DNA from 2 places in the Lysinibacillus sp. FSL R7-0073 genome. Region 1 is predicted to be linked to the other one. Evidence: riboswitches for the same ligand, from Rfam matches in the RefSeq annotation. Region 1 holds a riboswitch; the other holds the start of a gene.
What was found. Region 1 has a riboswitch for cyclic di-AMP ahead of MKY88_RS01360 (APC family permease). Riboswitches for the same ligand answer to the same signal wherever they lie in the genome.
Positions count from the first base shown of each region.

Region 2: another riboswitch for cyclic di-AMP. It lies ahead of MKY88_RS15850 (TrkH family potassium uptake protein); the one in region 1 lies ahead of MKY88_RS01360 (APC family permease).

Region 1 is NZ_JBBPAS010000001.1:272,346-281,694, reverse strand. Features, by position in the region: gene MKY88_RS01360 (APC family permease) at 102-1,925, opposite strand; cyclic di-AMP (ydaO/yuaA leader) riboswitch at 2,045-2,194, opposite strand; gene MKY88_RS01355 (PepSY domain-containing protein) at 2,408-2,926, opposite strand; gene MKY88_RS01350 (PepSY domain-containing protein) at 3,019-3,684, opposite strand; gene MKY88_RS01345 (sensor histidine kinase) at 3,681-4,976, opposite strand; gene MKY88_RS01340 (response regulator transcription factor) at 4,973-5,662, opposite strand; gene MKY88_RS01335 (hypothetical protein) at 5,783-6,046, opposite strand; gene MKY88_RS01330 (leucine-rich repeat protein) at 6,174-9,191, opposite strand; gene MKY88_RS01325 (LuxR C-terminal-related transcriptional regulator) at 9,333-9,349, opposite strand, start outside.
Region 2 is NZ_JBBPAS010000001.1:3,182,991-3,192,339, reverse strand. Features, by position in the region: gene MKY88_RS15885 (hypothetical protein) at 1-69, shown strand, start outside; gene MKY88_RS15880 (hypothetical protein) at 86-340, shown strand; gene MKY88_RS15875 (hypothetical protein) at 467-676, shown strand; gene MKY88_RS15870 (spore coat associated protein CotJA) at 1,579-1,803, shown strand; gene MKY88_RS15865 (spore coat protein CotJB) at 1,800-2,063, shown strand; gene MKY88_RS15860 (manganese catalase family protein) at 2,088-2,657, shown strand; gene MKY88_RS15855 (potassium channel family protein) at 2,707-3,363, opposite strand; gene MKY88_RS15850 (TrkH family potassium uptake protein) at 3,390-4,727, opposite strand; cyclic di-AMP (ydaO/yuaA leader) riboswitch at 4,843-4,981, opposite strand; gene rpsU (30S ribosomal protein S21) at 5,189-5,362, shown strand; gene MKY88_RS15840 (NfeD family protein) at 5,666-6,994, shown strand; gene floA (flotillin-like protein FloA) at 6,998-8,002, shown strand; gene MKY88_RS15830 (hypothetical protein) at 8,028-8,507, shown strand; gene MKY88_RS15825 (hypothetical protein) at 8,564-8,824, shown strand; gene MKY88_RS15820 (sporulation protein YqfD) at 8,814-9,349, shown strand, end outside.

The DNA.
Region 1 (9,349 bases):
TTTTTCGGAATTTAATGGTATTCTGTGACTTTTTAATTGTAAACGTTCGTGTTTTCAATCAACGTACTGATTATAACAGACAATTTTCTAGCATGCTAGCATTATTTTGATAAATGAAAAGGTACTGTCATAATCACGACATTTCTGTGAAATAACAATGTCGTACGTATTAATAAGCTAGATTGATTGTGAAGCATATGATGCCAGCCCTTTTTCGGTAAAAATTGAGGGATGACAACCGTTACTTTATGACCTGTTTTCGCACATTGATGGTCCACTTTATCAATAAATTTTATTAATGGCTGTGTGATGCTACGATATGCTGAATAATAGGTTACTAGTCGAATATCTGGTTGCCATGCCTGCCATTTTTCTTCGAAGGCTTTGGCATCCGCCTGATCGAAAGCAACATAAAAGGCAATAATTTTATCAACCTTAAGTGATTTCGCATAATGAAGGGAATTTTCAACCACCTTCGTTATACCAGCTACTGGTACAATGAATACATTCCCTTCAATAGTAGCCATTTCCTCTTTACTCAATCTCAGCTGTTCTCCAACGGCTTGATAATGAAGCTTGATCCGATGAAATACAAAAATAATGATTGGTAAAAAGACAAACACTGGCCATACTTGAGGCAACTTCGTCACAAAAAACATCATCGCTACGATAAACGAAATGGCTGCACCAATTGTGTTGATCGTAAATTTTGCCATCCAGCCAGTAGGTTTTTCACGCCACCATTTTCGCATCATTCCCGTTTGCGCTAATGTAAACGGAATAAATACCCCAACAGCGTAGAGTGGAATTAAATGTTCTGTTGCCCCATCAAATAATATGATTAAGACAATGGCTGCTAGCCCTAGCATCATAATGCCATTGGAATACCCTAGGCGATCCCCACGCATTTGGAATATTCTCGGGATAAATCCGTCTTTTGATAAATTGACAGCAAGTAGAGGAAATGCTGAATAGCCCGTATTTGCTGCAAGTACCAAAATCATCGCTGTTGTACCCTGTACTATATAATAAAAGAAATTTCGACCAACACTTGCTTCTGCTAGTTGGGAAACGACTGTCGCTTCCGAAGTGGGGGCAATTCCGTAAAAATAAGCTAAACTAACAATACCGATAAATAAAACCGCTAAAATTCCGCCCATTGCTAACAATGTTTTAGCAGCATTATTAGGGGCAGGATTTCTAAAATTAGGAATCGCATTTGAAATAGCTTCTACCCCTGTTAAGGCTGAGCTTCCTGACGCAAATGCCTTTAATAAAATAAATAAACTAATCCCTGCGACTGGTGTACCAATCTTTGGATGCAGCTCTGCCGGCACCTGACCTGTTGCAACATTATAGAGCCCCATCCCGATCAACACTAACATAACGACTACAAACAGATAGACTGGATACGCCAAAACAGAGGCGGACTCTGTTACACCACGTAAGTTCAAGATCGTTAAAAAAATCACAAAGATAATAGCAATTGGCACATTGTATGGGTGCAGACTTGGAAATGCCGATGTAATTGCGTCCGTCCCTGCTGATACACTTACCGCTACCGTTAAAATATAATCAACGAGCAATGAGCCACCTGCTACAAGACCCGCGTTCACACCTAAATTTCCCCTAGATACTACATAAGCGCCGCCCCCGTGTGGATAGGCGAATATAACCTGACGATATGATAAAGTCAGTGCCACCAATAGGACAACAACCCCTGCTGCAATCGGTAAAGAATACCAAAATGCTAATGTTCCCACAGTCATCAGGACAATTAATATTTGTTCCGGTCCATAGGCTACGGAAGACAAAGCATCGGACGATAATATTGCCAATGCCTTTGTTTTACTAAGCTTTTGTTCCCCTAACGCATCGGATCTTAATGGTTTGCCGATTACATAACGTTTAAATGAGGATTTCATCAATAAACACCTTCTAGTTTCTTAGATTGTGTTTCGCCTTCCTAAATGAGATCAAAAAACGCCTACAAGTCATCACTAAATAAGACTTGTAGACGCTCATCTGTCTGCCAAGCTCCAACTTTTCTGCTCTTAACGCTTACGAGGTTAGCTGTCGGATTCGGGCCTGAGTAGCCCTACCCTTCAAAAGAAGAGATTCACCCCAAGGATTGCTTATGCACTCCGTCAAAAATGGGTCCCCCGCGTCTAGTTTGCTTCAGCGATTTAGAAATTTGAAACTTTAATAATGATGTCATATTACGCCTGTCGATAAAAAAAGTAAAGAAGAAAATTTTTATTTTTTACAAGTGAAATACATAGACTTTTTGAAATACATTGTTAACATCGATGGTAGAAATTAATTTACCCGCGAACACCTAATTTAAAGGCATTTTACAACAAAAAAACCTTAAAAGTATGCTCTACTTTTAAGGCAACAACTATTATTAGTCTTCCATATCTTGTTCAAAGTCGACAATTTCTCCTGTAATCGAATCAACATCAACGTCATATTCATATTGGCCATTTTTTAACTCGATTTCATAGATACCATCATCTAATTTAATTTTTGTTACTGTACCCTTTGCTTTTGTTAGAGCCGCTTCAATAGCCTTTTCTTTACTTATAAGGTTAGTAGCAGTATTAGCGTTAACCCATTCATTATCATCGTCATCTTGACGCTCTTTCTTCTGCTTAAGTAATTTTCCAGTATAGGCATCAAATTTTAAATCATACTCTTCTTTATCAGCATGCACCTCTACCTCATAAACAGAGCGATAGCGATTTTGATCTAGTTCAATATCTGCTACTGTCCCATCTACTACTGCTAATGCTTTCTTTTCGATTTCTTGCATGGATAGGATCTTTTTTTCTTGTGCACTTCCTGATAATAAAGTTGTCGAGCCAATTGCCGCTCCAACACCAAGAGTCACCACTAATGCAGGAATCATAATTATTTTTTTCATGTTCATCTCTCCTTTGTTTTATCTGCTTTTAGCTTACCAAGCTAAGATGATAGAACTATAAGAGGAACATTAGAATTTCATGAGAAACTCGTTTAATCGTCCCATGAAACAGAAAGGACCTTTCCAGATACAGCATGAATTTGAAAAGTGGCCTCTTCATGCTCTGTTTCAATTTCAACTAAATAGTAACCGCCATCCGCCGTATCTTCAAAATCTACAGAGTCCACTTTCCCAGTTAATTGTTGCAACGCTATATCAATGGCTTGCTGTTTCGTAATAATATGGGGGTTTTCAGGCTGATTTAGTGGTTCTACATCTTTTTCAAATAACACTTCACCCGAATAGCCATCTACTGTTATATCTTTTTGCTTATGCTCCTTTCCAACACGTGCGGTATAAATGGTTTCAGTGAGCATGACGCTTTCTACTTCACCATATTTTTCTTTCACCATTTTTCTTATTTGATTTTCTGTTAACAATAATTTACTTTGCCCTTTTTGCAACGTTAGATCAGAAACCTGCTGTGTTGTAGCATCAAGCATGGCTGTATATTTCAAATTCTCACGTGTAAATTGTATTTCAAATGAATTTCCACGTTTCTTTACTTCTGAAACTTGACCTTTGTAAATAGCTTCGATATGACGTATTGCCTCCTCTTCACTGAGAGGCTCCTTTTGAAAATAGCGATTTTGAATAAACCACAGCACCCCACTACAAAGAAGGACAATCACAATAAGTATTAAAGCCCACTTTTTCATTGTTGCCCCTCCTTTGGTATACATAAGGTAAAACTTGAACCTTCTCCAACTGTACTTTCCACATCTATGCTGATGCCCAGTTGTCCAGCAAGATCATGTGCAATCGCAAGCCCTAAGCCAGAACCGCCTGTTTTACGATTACGATCCTCTGTGACGCGGTAAAAACGTTCAAACAAATGCGGAACATGCTCTGCAGGAATACCGACGCCAAAATCCTGAATCGTCATTCGTACATGCTTAGTAGTTTCAGCTATGGAAATATGAACATCATCCTCACTGTATTTCCTAGCATTATCAAGCAAAATAAAGAGTAACTGCTTCAAAATTTTTTCATCACTGTAGATAAATTGCGGTGCTTTTGCATCGACTATAAAAGTTCGATGATACGCCTGCTGCATTTGTGCAGCCACTTTATTTAGGAAGGGAGCCAGCTCTAGCTGTTCAATATGAATATCCATATGCTCATTATTTTTTGCTAGCTCTAACAATTGCAATACCATTTCATGCATACGAGAAGATTCATTTGCAATAGCCTGAAGTGATTCCTGCGTTACTTCACGGTTGTCAAAGCCCCGTCTTAAGAGTAACTTTGCATAGCTTTCGATAACAGTAATGGGCGTTTTTAATTCGTGAGAAGCATTTGAAACGAACTCTTGTTGCTTTTGATAGTGCTGTTCAAGCTTCTCCATCATCATATTGAACGTTCGATTAATTTTTGCTAATTCATCCCCACCTTTAGCAGGGGTGTCCATTTTTTCATATTTTCCCGTCAATGCACTTTTGCGCATTGTCGCATTTAAGCGTTCTAGAGGTAATAAAATTAGGCGACCAAGTGCCAAACTCGCTAAAAATATTGGGATAGTGGCAATAATGGACACGACAATCAAAATAGCCTTTAATAAATCCAGTGTGCTCTCTACTTCCTCCATGGATTGCTGTAAGGTGATATCCACAATTGTCCCATCTATCCAAATAGTAGGCATTGTATAGGTAATGGAAGTAACATCAGGCATGTCTAGGGTGGCCTGAACCTTCGTCTTCAAATTTTCTCCATCATAAACATAGATAGCACCACCAGCTGGCATATACGCTCTTAATACTTGCTGTAGGTTGGTTTGTGCATTCAACTGACTTAATGTTGAGCTTAAATCATTTGCTCGTGTATGAAGTTGACTATATTCCGTATTATAGGCAAATTTCTCGTACAAAAAGTAAATTCCACTATTGGTTGCCACTAAAATTACTAGCATTAACAAAGTGGTAAGTAGATGAATCTTTGTTTTAAGCTTCATGATTTATTTTCCTTTAACACATAACCTACACCTCGAACTGTTTGAATAATGGGTGTTGCATTAGCGATTTCAAGCTTTTGGCGCACATATCGAATATAGACATCCACAACATTTGTATCTCCGTAGTAATCAAAGCCCCATACAGTCTCTAATATTTGTTCCCTTGTGAGCACCTGCTTAGGATGCTTCATTAGATATAGCAATAAATCGTATTCTCTAGGAGTCAGTTGGATCTCCTTCCCATAATAAATAACTTCTCTTGTTTGCTCATTGATCGATAACTGTCCAAACGATACACCGACCTTTGTTGGACTAGCCTTTTGAGAAAACCGTAGTGCATTACGGATACGGGCAAGCAATTCTTCAATTTCAAATGGCTTTGTCACATAATCATTAGCCCCTAAATCCAATCCCTTTACCTTATCCTCTACCTCACTTTTAGCAGTCAGCATGATAACCGGGGTATGTGATTCTGTTGCGCGAATCCGCTTTAACACATCTATGCCACTCATTTCGGGTAACATAATATCCAGTAAGATCAAATCCCATTGCTGCTCACGATATTGCAATAAACCATCTGCTCCTGTATGGGCCATCACCGCTTCATAGCCTTCAAATTGAAGCTCTAACTGCAGCACTCTCGCAATATTTTCTTCATCTTCTATAATTAAAATTCGATTGCTCATGTCGAATCAGTCCTTCACCTTTTCTTTCATCGTAAACGATGCAAGCGGTGAAAGTCTAATTAGAAAATGATGAGAAAATACTATGCATTTCCTTCTTTTTGACACAGGGTATATCCATAACTAATAAACTATCGGCAAAAAGCTGTAAAAATCCCTTTTCTCAAAAATTCCTGAGCTTACTTTAGCAACTTTTTTGCCGTTTAACCGATTGGGGAAGGGAAACTCCATCTCCATATGTGGACCATTGTAATGAATAATGGTCACTGTACCATCAGAATTATTGCGCCAATCATACTTCCTTTCATCTGATTTAATTGAAAGTTTAATGGATACAAAAGCTAAACTTAAGAATAATATGAAAAAGGTAAGACGAACAATTTTCAATAGAATCACATCCTTTTTGTATCAGCATAATAATTTACATCCGGACGCACTATTGAGTAATGTTAATAATTTAAACAAAAAAAATCTCGCCAACAACTTTCTGGATTGTCATTGGTGAGATTTTTAATTATTGATGCAAAGCCCTATACAAAAATGTTACAAACTCCGCTCGCGTTACAGGATCATTTGGTCTGAAATTGCCATTATCTCCAATCGTGATTCCATTTCCTGCGAGTATAGCAATAGATTCATGTGCCCAGTGTGTTTTTGGCACATCCTTGAAAATATTTTTATTTGATGAAGTTAATTTAAAGGCCAAAACCAATACTTTTGCCATTTGAGCGCGTGTCATATTAGTAGTTGGCTGAAAGTTCCCGTCTATGCCATCAAACAGACCTGCCTGTTGTACCTGATTGATTACCTCAAAATAGAGATGGCTTTTAGAAATATCGTTAAATACTAGCGCTTCTTTTTTCGTTTCTAGCTCTAATGCTCTTGTTAAGATCAGGGCAGCATGCTGGCGTTGAATCGGTGCATTTGGCTTGAACGTACCATCTTGATAGCCTGTAATAATACCCTGCTTTGCCATCGCCTGAATCATCTTCCATGCCCAATGTCCTTGAGAAATATCTGAGAAGATGATATCTGGTTCTTGTTGGGGTGTTGGCTCTGATGGTTGAGGCTCAGTTAGCTCTGATGGATTAGGTTCCCTTATTTCAGGTATGGTTGGCTCTGGTATTGGAGCTGGGTTCGGAGATATACTTCCCCCACCACCCGATGAACCCCCTGTTACCCAATGAGCATATAATGTGATATTGGACTTCACTACATCTTTGGAAAAATTCCATGGTATCGTCAGTTTACTATCCTTATACCAGCCTGTAAATGTATAGCCTGCCTTTATTGGATCTGCTGGCTTTGTTGCTAAGGTATCCTCAATTACCTTCTGTGATGCTACTGCACTTCCTCCATTTGTTTCGAAATCCACTGTAAACTGTGCGACATCCTTTTCCCATTTTGCATACAAGGTTGTATTTTGGGTTATCTTATCCGTTGTAAAATTCCATGGTGATGTGAATTGGGCATCCTTATACCAACCTAAAAACGTATAGCCTGCTTTTATCGGGATTACTGGTTTACTCACTAATCCCTCATAAATGACTGTAATAGGATTGATTGCTGTCCCTCCATTTGTATTAAATGTGACAACATATGCATTTGCTATCCATTTCGCATACAAGTCAAGATTGAATTCTTCAATATCAACAATGCTATTTACTGCATAATCTATACCGTCCCCCGCGTTAGTGCTGTTCCAACCATCAAATGCATAGCCTGTTTTTTCTAACGATCCTATATTGTTTAAGATCGTTGCTTGAGTATTTCTTGGGTACATATTCGTATCTACTGGTGGATTTCCTTGCTCAGAGCCATTTCCATGATAGATAATCCGATAAGTCAGTAATTCGAACTGGTGATTATATTGATCGGCATAGGCTTGTGCAGTCGATGCATCATGACCATAAACAATTAAATTACTTGGATTTGCATTAAAAATATCTTCTAAAAGAATCGTTGCATCCGATAATATTTTCACATGTTTAAGATTATTGTCGTTAAAGGCATTATCTTCTATAGTCATTACATTTTTGGGAATTTCTACACTACTAAGTCTATTCTCCCCAAATGCCCATCTACCGATAGTCGTTACACTACTAGGAATCTCTATACTTGTTAGTCGATTATCGAGAAATACACTTTCCGCTATACTTGTTATACTGAATGGAATAGTTACATTTGAAAGTTGATTTGTAGCAAATGCATACTCTCCTATACTTACGACACTAGAAGGTATCACTAAAGAGGTCAGGTTATTATCTGAAAACGCCCATTCCCCTATAGTTTCCAAAGTTGCTGGTAACTCAATGTTTGTTAATTGGTTCTCCATAAATGCGAAATCCCCAATTGTCTTAAGTTGATTTGATAGCTTTACTGTAGCAAGTGCATTATCTAAAAATGCATATGAGCCAATTTGAATCACTTGATCTGGTATTTCTATAGCAGTAAGTTTATTTGTAAAGAATACACCTTCACCTATCGTTGTAAGGTTATTTGATAGTTTCACATATGTTAATTGATTTTCTGCAAATGCCACATCTCCAATACTTGTTACACTGTCTGGTATAATTACCTGTGTAAGTCCTTTTTCACCAAATGCTCCACTACCTATTGCTGTTACTACCCTGCCATCTAGCTGACTTGGAATGGTTATTGCAATATCAGTACCTATGTAATCTCTAATCGTTACTGACCCATCCCTATTTTTTGTCCACTCATAATCTGCTTCATTAACATAATCTGGGGAATCTATTCCTTGGAAGTTTATATTCAACCTCTCTGCATACTCTTTTACCGAAGAGTTCTCTGGAGCATAAATAACAAAGTTAGGACTGTGCCCTATAAAGGCATCATCGCTTATTTCAATATCTTTAGAATATATAATGATTTCTTTTAAGTAATTATAAGAAAAGGCTCCATCCCCAATGCTTTTCACACTTTCAGGTATCTCTAAACTTTCAATATCATTCCTTGCAAATGCATTGGCCCCTATTATTTTTACACCCTCTGGGATTTTCACATTGACAATATCATTCGTTGAAAAGGCATGATCCCCTATACTAATAACACTATTAGGTATATCTATGCTTTCTAGCAAGTTTCCGGAAAATGCATAATTTCCAATACTACTTAGATTATTTGGAAGCTTAACATTTGTTAGTTGGTTTAAGGAAAATACACCATCACTAATACTCGATAGATTACTTGGAAGTGTCACACTTGTTAACTGATTTTGATAAAAGGCATAAGCACCAATCGTTGTGATTGTTTCTGGTATTGTGAGGCTTGTCAGTTGTTTATTAGTAAACACCCAAGGGTCTATTCCTGTGGCCATTTTCCCTTGCCATTGTTGAGGAATTACAATATCTCCGCCAGTACCTGTATATGTCTTTATAGTTACCGAGCCATCAGGGTTATCTTCAACATCATAATCAGCTTCATTAGCAAAAGTAAAAGGGATTTTTAATATCATCATGAAGAAAAATAGTGTGAACCATACTCCATATCTAACACTTTTGGCTTTCATATAGACTCTCCTTTCTTAAAATGAAATATTTCTTCTTTATCTTAAGGGTAATTATTTTCTCCTACTATTGAGGAATGTTAATTGTTTATATGTAAAAAAAAAGACCGCTACCTAAAAAAGATAACGGATAACCTTATAACCTTATGCCTGTGGGTTTA
Region 2 (9,349 bases), 2.9 Mb from region 1:
GAAGTAAATTTTTTCGGTCGTTGTAATGTAGATGAGTACGATGTAAGATATTCCAAATGCAAAGTATGAGAACGGGAGGTTATTTTTGATTTTTAGTGAAAAAAAGCTAATCAAAGTAACTTTTGATGAAGAGAATGTTGAAGTAAGACCAATTGAATATGTAGATGTGAAGTATTCATTTAGTATGAATTCGGGGTTATCAAAACGTGAAGGGGAACTGGCACTAAATATTGAAAATGAGAAATTTTCAATAAATCCATCAATTGATTTTTCACCTTATCAACAATCTAATTATCCTAATATTATCATTTTAATCTACAAGTTTTTATCAACTAAATAATAAATAAAGGCACAAATAGCTAAATTCTTGTGAGAGATCATTTCTACTTAAGATCATATTTAATCCCTTTTAGCAATAGCTTATAATTTTATTTGGAATCATAAATAATTCAAAGCAGGCGGATTGATGAGTAGGTTAGAATTGTATAAAGAACTATATTTTAAAGAATTAGAGCGTAAAGAACAAATATCAGCAATGTTACAATGGATAATAAGTTTTTGGTTAATAGTAATGGGTGGAATACTGTTTAGTTTAAACAATATTCATAAAATACCTTCTGATATGAAAATATATTTTTTTAATATTAATATTTTTTTCTTTACTAGCTATGATTAGATCAACTTTATACATAGGCTTTTGTTTGTGGGGCAAAACAATAGATTATTTACCGAATCCTAAAAGTATAGAAAGAGGACCCGAGAACCTGAAACGCATTATGCAGGTTACCCAGAATATCAGGGTGAAATAGAAAAAGAGTTTGAAAAACGGATGATGGAAATATTTAATGAATGTTCAACACTTATTACTAAAGCCAACGATATAACTGTTACTAAATTAGTTAAATCTACTCAATCGATAGTTAATAGCAGCTATTTTACTATTGTTAAGTTTTAGTTTTATGCTTTCAGACTTTTTAAAAGGTGAAGAGCCAATAAATAAAGTTGAAATAATTAATGGTTCTGATTTTAAAAGCGATGAATGGATTAAATTAAAAATAAAAAGTAAGGAATAGATTATGTCGAATAATGAAAACCGTGGCACACCACCACCGCCTTCAAGATTAAGACCAAGACCGCTTCATGAGAACGCTACTAGAAGTGGAAACAAACCAACTGGGAAAAGTCAATCAAACAAATAGTTGAACTGAAAATATATTATAAAGCTACCTTAAGGAGGTAGCTTTAATTTTGAATTGAATCTCACCCATTCCTGTACACATGCTCGCCAATTTTTTATTAGCCCCACTTAGCCCCAAAGCAATACAATTTTATGCTTTACTTTGCATTGTTAAAAAATACATAAAGAAGGTATAAAGCTTTAAAATAAAGGGATTACAACCCATTATCTATTAAGTTTGCAATGAAGCAAAACTACAGATTCTAATTAATAATCATTTCTTTTAGTATATATAAGCCACTAGCTCTGTGAGAAGCTTTTGGCTTTTTTGTATTTAGAATAATACCTTCTACCATCACATATACTCCACTGATGATTTTGAATACAGAAAGGAGGATGTCATGTTTACACAGTATAAGTATTGGAAGCCCTATATTAGTCCCTTTGATCCCTGTAAGCCCATCGAAGTAAAGTATTATGCTACGCCACCACAATTATATATGGGTTTTCAGCCACCTGGACTTCCCCAATTCCAAACCCCAAGAGAGGCACTTATGGCGGGAACACTATGGCCACAATTATTTAGTCCCTATCCATTTCCGATTAAAAGGAGGGATGATGCATGACTAAAAAGATGCCGCCCGAATTTTATACCTTACTTGAAGAAATACAGGCAATTGATTTCGTCATCGTTGAGTTAAATCTCTATTTAGACACACATCCACATGATTATGCTGCCATTCAACAATTTAATGAAAACACTGAAAAAAGTATGAAGCTTAAAGTAAACTTTGAACAAAAATTTGGTCCATTAATGAATTTTGGAAGAAGTTATTCAGATTATCCTTTTAATTGGGTTGATACCCCATGGCCGTGGCAAGTATAACATATAATTAGGAGGAATTTATTCTTGTGGTATTATGAAAAAAAACTTCAATACCCAGTAAAGGTTAGTACTTGTAACCCTATGCTTGCTAAATTTTTAATTGAGCAATATGGGGGTGCTGATGGGGAATTAGCAGCAGCACTTCGTTATATGAATCAACGCTATACGATTCCAGACAAAGTGGTTGGTTTATTAACAGATATAGCGACAGAGGAATTTTCACATTTAGAAATGATTGCTACGATGATTTACAAGCTTACAAAAGATGCTACGCCAGAAATGCTAAAAGAAGCGGGATTAGGGGACCATTACGTAAATCATGATAGAGCTTTATTTTATCAAAATGCTTCTGGTGTGCCATTTACAGCAACTTATATTCAGGCAAAAGGGGACCCAATAGCCGATTTATATGAAGATATTGCGGCAGAGGAAAAAGCACGTGCCACCTATCAATGGATTATTGATTTATCTGATGATACCGATTTAAATGACAGTTTGAAGTTTTTACGTGAACGTGAAATTGTCCATTCTCAACGTTTTAGAGAGGCGGTAGAAATTTTAAAAGACGATAGAGATCAACAGAAGATCTTCTAAGAAAAAGTGGCTGGCTGTATCAAGGGGTCTTGAAACAGCCTTTTTGTTGTTATTGTATGTTTGAAAAAAAAGCGAGTTCTTTTCGATGGCCAATCATCACTAAAATATCTTCCTGTTCCATGTTTTGCTCAGGGGAAGGGGAAATAATGATTTCTCCTTCTCGAACAATGGCAATAACACTAACGTTATATTTCGCACGCAAATCTAAATCTCGCAGATTTTGCCCAGCCATTTTTGAAGGGATCATAATTTCTTCTATACTATATTCCTTAGACAATTCGATATAATTCAGCATATTCGGAGACAATAGCTGATTTGCCACGCGCTCTCCCATATCTCGCTCAGGATAAATAATCCAATCAGCTCCTACTTTATCCAAAACTTGACCATGTCTTTTACCGAGGGCCTTAGCAATAACTTTTTTTATCCCTAGTTCTTTTAATAAAGATACCGTTAAAATACTTGACTGCATATCGTTACCTATAGCCACTATAACGCAATCAAAATTACCAATACCAATAGAGGTTAAGGCTTTTTCTTCAGTTGTATCAGCTACTACAGCGTGGGTAACATAGGGCTCTGCATCCTCCACTCTTTCTTCGTTAATATCAATTCCTAAAATTTCTTGTCCAGCTTCATGTAGTCTACGAGCAACACTTGTTCCGAATCTTCCTAGGCCAATAACAGCATATTGTTTAATCGCCATAGCTATAACACACTCCTCTAATTTTGTTATCCAATCATAATATTGCCTTTAGGATGTCGAAAGGCTTCTGTTTTTCGACGTTTTGTAATAGCGAAAGCAATGGTTAATGGACCTAGTCTTCCGGCAAACATTGTTAAAATAATGAGAAGTCTACCAGTGGGGGATAACTCAGGTGTCAACCCCATCGAAAGACCGACAGTACCAAATGCAGAGGTTGCTTCAAATAAATACATCATGAAACTATGGCGTTGTTCAGTAATGCTTAGAATGATTGTCACAACAACAACGATAAGTACTCCACACATTGTGACAGTCAAAGCCTTTAAGATAGTCTCAGTGACAATTCTACGTTTAAATAAAACAACATCTTCTTTCCCCCTGATTTGTGACCACATCGTAGCAACTAATACTGCGAAAGTTGTTATTTTTATACCACCAGCAGTGGAACCAGATCCAGCTCCAATAAACATTAAGAGAATTATTAAAAATAATGTAGAATGTGTTAAGTCACCAATAGCCAGTGTATTGGAACCTGCTGTTCTTGGTGTAACAGCTTGGTAAAAAGAGCCTAATACTTTGCCCCATTCAGTTAAAGGACCGAGTGTTTCATCATTTCCAAATTCAAACATAAATATCAAAATGGTAGCGCTAACCGTTAAAATAAATGTAGACGCTAAAACAATTTTTGTATGGACGGAAAGTCTTTTAGTAACTCGATATTCATATAGTTCATTCATGACAATAAATCCCAAGCCTCCAAGTGTAATGAGAGCGCAAATTGTTAAAACAACGAATGGGTCATCTACATAAGCTGTCATTCCGTTAAATCCGCCCATTAAATCAAAACCTGCGTTATTGAAATTAGAAATTGCATGGAAAAAGCCAAAATAAACAGCTTTTCCTATAGGCATATCAAAAGAAAAACGAATAGATAAAATAAGACCACCAATCATTTCAATCAATGCTGTAAAGAGCAGTATTCTCTTTACTAATTTAACAAGGCCAGCAATGGAAATATTATTAAATGTTTCCTTAAGCAAAAGTCTTTCTTTTAAAGATATTTTTTTCCCAAGTAATAAAAATAACAATGTTGCAAATGTCATGAATCCTAAACCACCAATTTGGATTAAGAATAAAATGACTACTTCTCCGAAAACTGAAAATGTATCACCTGTATCGACAACAATTAATCCCGTTACACAAGTTGCTGATGTAGCGGTGAATAATGCATTTAAAAACGAAAGTCCTTTTCCATCTTCTGTTGAAAGAGGTATCGTTAAAAGAAAAGTTCCGATGATAATAATAAGTGCAAAGCCAAGTACAAGAATTTTTGGAGGATTTAATGTGTTTCTAAAAGTGTTCATCTTGTTCTCCTCTATAGATGTAAAATAACTTGATTTTAAAAATGCATAAAAAAAGACCAACTAAAAAAGCATGTAAAAGGATAGGAGAAAATATGCTATAATGGTGGTCGAATAGGACCTCCTTCGCTTTAGCCGACGAAGTTAGCTGACGGGTAGGATGGCGGAAGAGTTTTCATCCTTTCTGCATTTGCAGAATTAACCCCAATATATTGGGTCCTCCGTTCTCAATGTTTGAGATTTGGCCAGTATTAAATTGAATGTGAAAAATGCAATTATTTTTTTATTGTGAGCAAAATTTGATCATCTAATTCCAATTAGAAATAAAACCAAAAATTCACTTGATATTTTCGTACACTTTCTATTGACCATTATTAGACAATACGATATAATTTTTTAGTACACAACAGAAGGTGGTTTGCCTAATTGTGTATTGACGTGTGTTCGGAGGGAGGGAAAGAGAGATGTCAAAAACTGTCGTTCGCAAAAACGAATCGCTTGAAGATGCTCTTCGCCGCTTCAAACGTACTGTATCAAAAAGTGGTACAATTCAAGAAGTTAGAAAGCGCGAGTTCTACGAAAAACCTAGCGTAAAACGTAAAAAGAAATCAGAAGCTGCACGTAAACGTAAGTGGTAATTTAATTTCCCATTAAAAATCCCTACGTTCATAACACGCAATCGTATGATTCACTGAGCAGACAAAGATATACCTGAAATTAATTACAGCTGTAATTAATTTCAGGTATTTTACATTGCTCATTTTACGTACATATGAGAAAGCCGGATGGATATCATGTAGATTCATTCGGCTTTTTTGTGTAATACTAAGTAATATAAGCAACATGCACTTATAGTCGAAATAATTTTTTAGATTTGTGAAACTTTTTACATGTTCGACCGTATATACAGAGGAGAGGCATGTTAGAAGGGAGGGAAAAAGGTGCGAAAACGGAGAATCCTTAGTTACTTTCTAGTGATATGGATGACTTTTTTGTTAGCGTTTCCATTAACTTCGGCTTTTGCAAGCAGTAAGGTTTACCACGTTCCTATTCATAATGAAGTAGAGCGAGGGCTTCACGCATTTTTAGAACGAGCTTTTAATGAGGCTAAAGAAAACAATGCGAAAGCGATTATTTTAGATATACATACGCCTGGCGGATTTGTGAATGCAGCAAGTGATATCGCCATGCTTATGGATGCAACGGATATACGGACGATTGCTTTTATTAATAAGGATGCCCATTCAGCAGGTGCTTTTTTAGCCTTACATGCAGATGAAATCTACATGGTGCCCAATGGAACAATTGGTGCAGCAGCTGTCATTGATTCAGCTGGTAATGCAGCTGATTTGAAAGCAAATAGTGCATGGCTTGCTCAAATGTCGGCAGCAGCGGAAACATCAGGTCGAGATCCTAAGTATGCTTTAGCAATGGCTGATTCGAGTTATGAATTGCCGGAGTACCGTGCGGAAGGAAAAAATCTATTAACGCTTTCAGCATCGGAGGCATTAAAAGTCGAATACTCAGAGGGTACCGTGAAAAATTTTCAGGAACTTTTAGAGAAAATAGACTTACAAGAGAGTGATGTCGTTCCAATCGAACCAACATTCTCTGAGAAATTGGCTCGTTTTATTACAAATCCAATCATTGTTCCAATTTTATTATCCATTGCAAGTCTAGGTCTTGTTATGGAACTCTATTCGCCAGGATTTGGAGTTCCAGGTACAATGGGATTATCAGCACTTGGATTATTTTTCTTTGGACACATGGTTGCGGGCTTTGCTGGCTATGAATCCTTATTGTTATTTATTATTGGTTTAGCACTTGTAGTTGCAGAGTTTTTTGTTCCTGGTGGAATTGTCGGTATTTTAGGTGGTGTGCTCATAATACTAAGTTTATTACTGGCAGGTGCAAATATTATGCAAATGATAGTAGCAATTCTCATTGCGCTTGTAATAGCGATTATAGGAATGGTGATTCTGATGAAATTTTTCGGGAAAAAACTGCATGTCTTAAACAGGCTGGTGTTAATGGATGCAACTACGACAGAAGAGGGCTATGTATCCAACGTCAATCGCACAGAATTGTTAGGAAAAGTAGGGACTACACTTACTCCATTACGTCCATCGGGTACAATGGTTCTTGGCAGTGAACGCATTGATGTTGTATCAGAGGGCGGCTATGTCGATGCAAATAAACATGTAGAAATTATTAAAGTTGAAGGCTCACGTATTGTCGTGAGACAAACAGAAAAAGAGATGGAGGAATAGAAAATGGGTTTTGATTTAGCATTAATTGGTCCTATAGCTGGATTGGTTATTTTATTCATTGTACTAGCGGTATTCTTTACCTTTGTACCAGTAGCGCTATGGATTTCTGCACTGGCTGCAGGTGTCCGTGTTAGCATTTTCACACTAATTGGGATGCGTTTACGTCGTGTAATTCCGTCTCGAATTGTAAATCCGTTGATTAAAGCACATAAAGCAGGTTTACCTGTAACGATTAATCAGCTTGAGAGTCACTATTTAGCGGGTGGTAATGTAGACCGTGTTGTCAATGCGTTAATCGCAGCCCATCGTGCAAATATCGAGTTAACATTTGAACGTTGTGCGGCAATTGATTTAGCGGGGCGTGATGTATTAGAAGCTGTACAAATGTCTGTTAACCCAAAAGTCATTGAAACACCATTTATTGCAGGTGTTGCTATGAACGGGATTGAAGTAAAAGCGAAGGCACGTATTACAGTGCGCGCAAACATTGAACGTTTAGTCGGTGGTGCTGGTGAAGAAACGGTTATTGCTCGTGTAGGGGAAGGGATCGTTTCTACAATTGGTAGCGCTTCTAGTCATACGACAGTTCTTGAAAATCCAGATATGATTTCACAAACAGTTTTATCAAAAGGTTTAGATTCAGGAACAGCCTTTGAAATCTTATCCATTGATATTGCTGATGTAGATATCGGTAAAAATATTGGGGCAGAATTACAAATTGAACAAGCGCAAGCAGATAAAAACATTGCCCAAGCAAAGGCCGAAGAGCGTCGTGCAATGGCTGTAGCGAATGAGCAAGAAATGATTGCTCGTGTTCAAGAGATGAAAGCGAAAGTAGTAGAAGCTGAAGCAGAAGTACCTCAAGCGATGGCGGAAGCATTACGCTCAGGTAATCTTGGTATTATGGATTACATGAACTATCGTAACATTCAAGCTGATACGGCTATGCGTGATTCCATTTCAAAAGTAAGCAACGATAAACCAGAAACAAATGAACCAAATGTTTAATAACGGAAAGGAGCGGAACTAACATATGGAACAATTAATTATTTTTGCAATAATTGCCATAGTCAGCTCTATTTTCGGAAAATCAAAAAATAAAAAACCACAAAAACCGATGCCTCCTTTTAATAATAAGGATACACGTGTAGAGTCACCTATTCAGGAAGAAACTCCGCAACGTCATCAAAGACCTCAAAGTTTTGAAGATTTTGCTCGAGAATTTATTGGGGATTGGATTCCAGAAAATGAAAAGGTTCAAAAGACTAAAAAATATGTTGAGGAACAAGTGAAGAAGGAAGTCCCAAGCTATGTTGCGCCACCTGTCATTCCAGCTGATGTGCCACACCGCTCGTCTATCCGCGAGCAAAAAGGACGCTTAGCAGCTGGGAAAGAAGAAGTGAAAGCAACTGGGACTCATTCTCCTTTCCGAGTTCCGCAATCTAAAAATGCTCTCATGCAGGCTGTGGTAATGGCTGAAATATTAGGTCCTCCAAAAGCAAAAAGAAAATAACTAGCATGTCCTCCTTTTTCGATGCATATATTGCCGAAGAAGGAGGCATTTTTTTTATGAAAAAATTATTTCAATTAACGCCACTACTTGAATTGTCCGAATATGAATCATTAAAAATCATTGGACCTTACCGTTTTATTCATGCAGATGCAACGACATGTTCGTTTGCTTATGCAGATTATCATATTACTGTTACTGCGGATTTGGTGAAGATTCATGCACTAAAAGAAGAAATGCTTCATCTCTCTGTTGAAAACTTACAAGAGATTCATATGAAAATGACAAAGAATATGGGTGTGAGCAAAAATGTGGAATAATCGGCCAATCATTATACGTATAAAGCGTCATGAAAATGTTCATCCTTTTATTCGAGCATTGCACGCACAACATGTTCCGTTAAAGCGTGTTGTCTTTAGAGAACAAGAGGTTTCATTTGAAACAACGATGCATCATTTGCCAAAAATTCGCCGTATAAGAAGAGGTTTTCGCTTGAAAATGGCTGTTTTTTATGCGGATGAGCTGCAAGTTTTCCGAGCTCAGGTTTGGACTTTGCTTGGTTTGGCTTTGATGATTGCCATCCCAATACTTGGTGCGCAAGTGATTTGGAAAGTAGACATAGATGCAGCGACACCTGAATTGGAGCAGCGCTTAGGTAAAACCTTTCATGATACCTTTCAATTAGAAACACCACTTTCTAAAAAAAATTTACCTTCTAATACTGTTATACGCCAAAAGCTATTAGAACAGCATCGAGAGCTCTCATGGGTGCATATTGAAAAAAATGGAGGACGCGTGGTACTAAGACCACAGGAATCGCCTAAACAAACGAAGCAGACAAATGA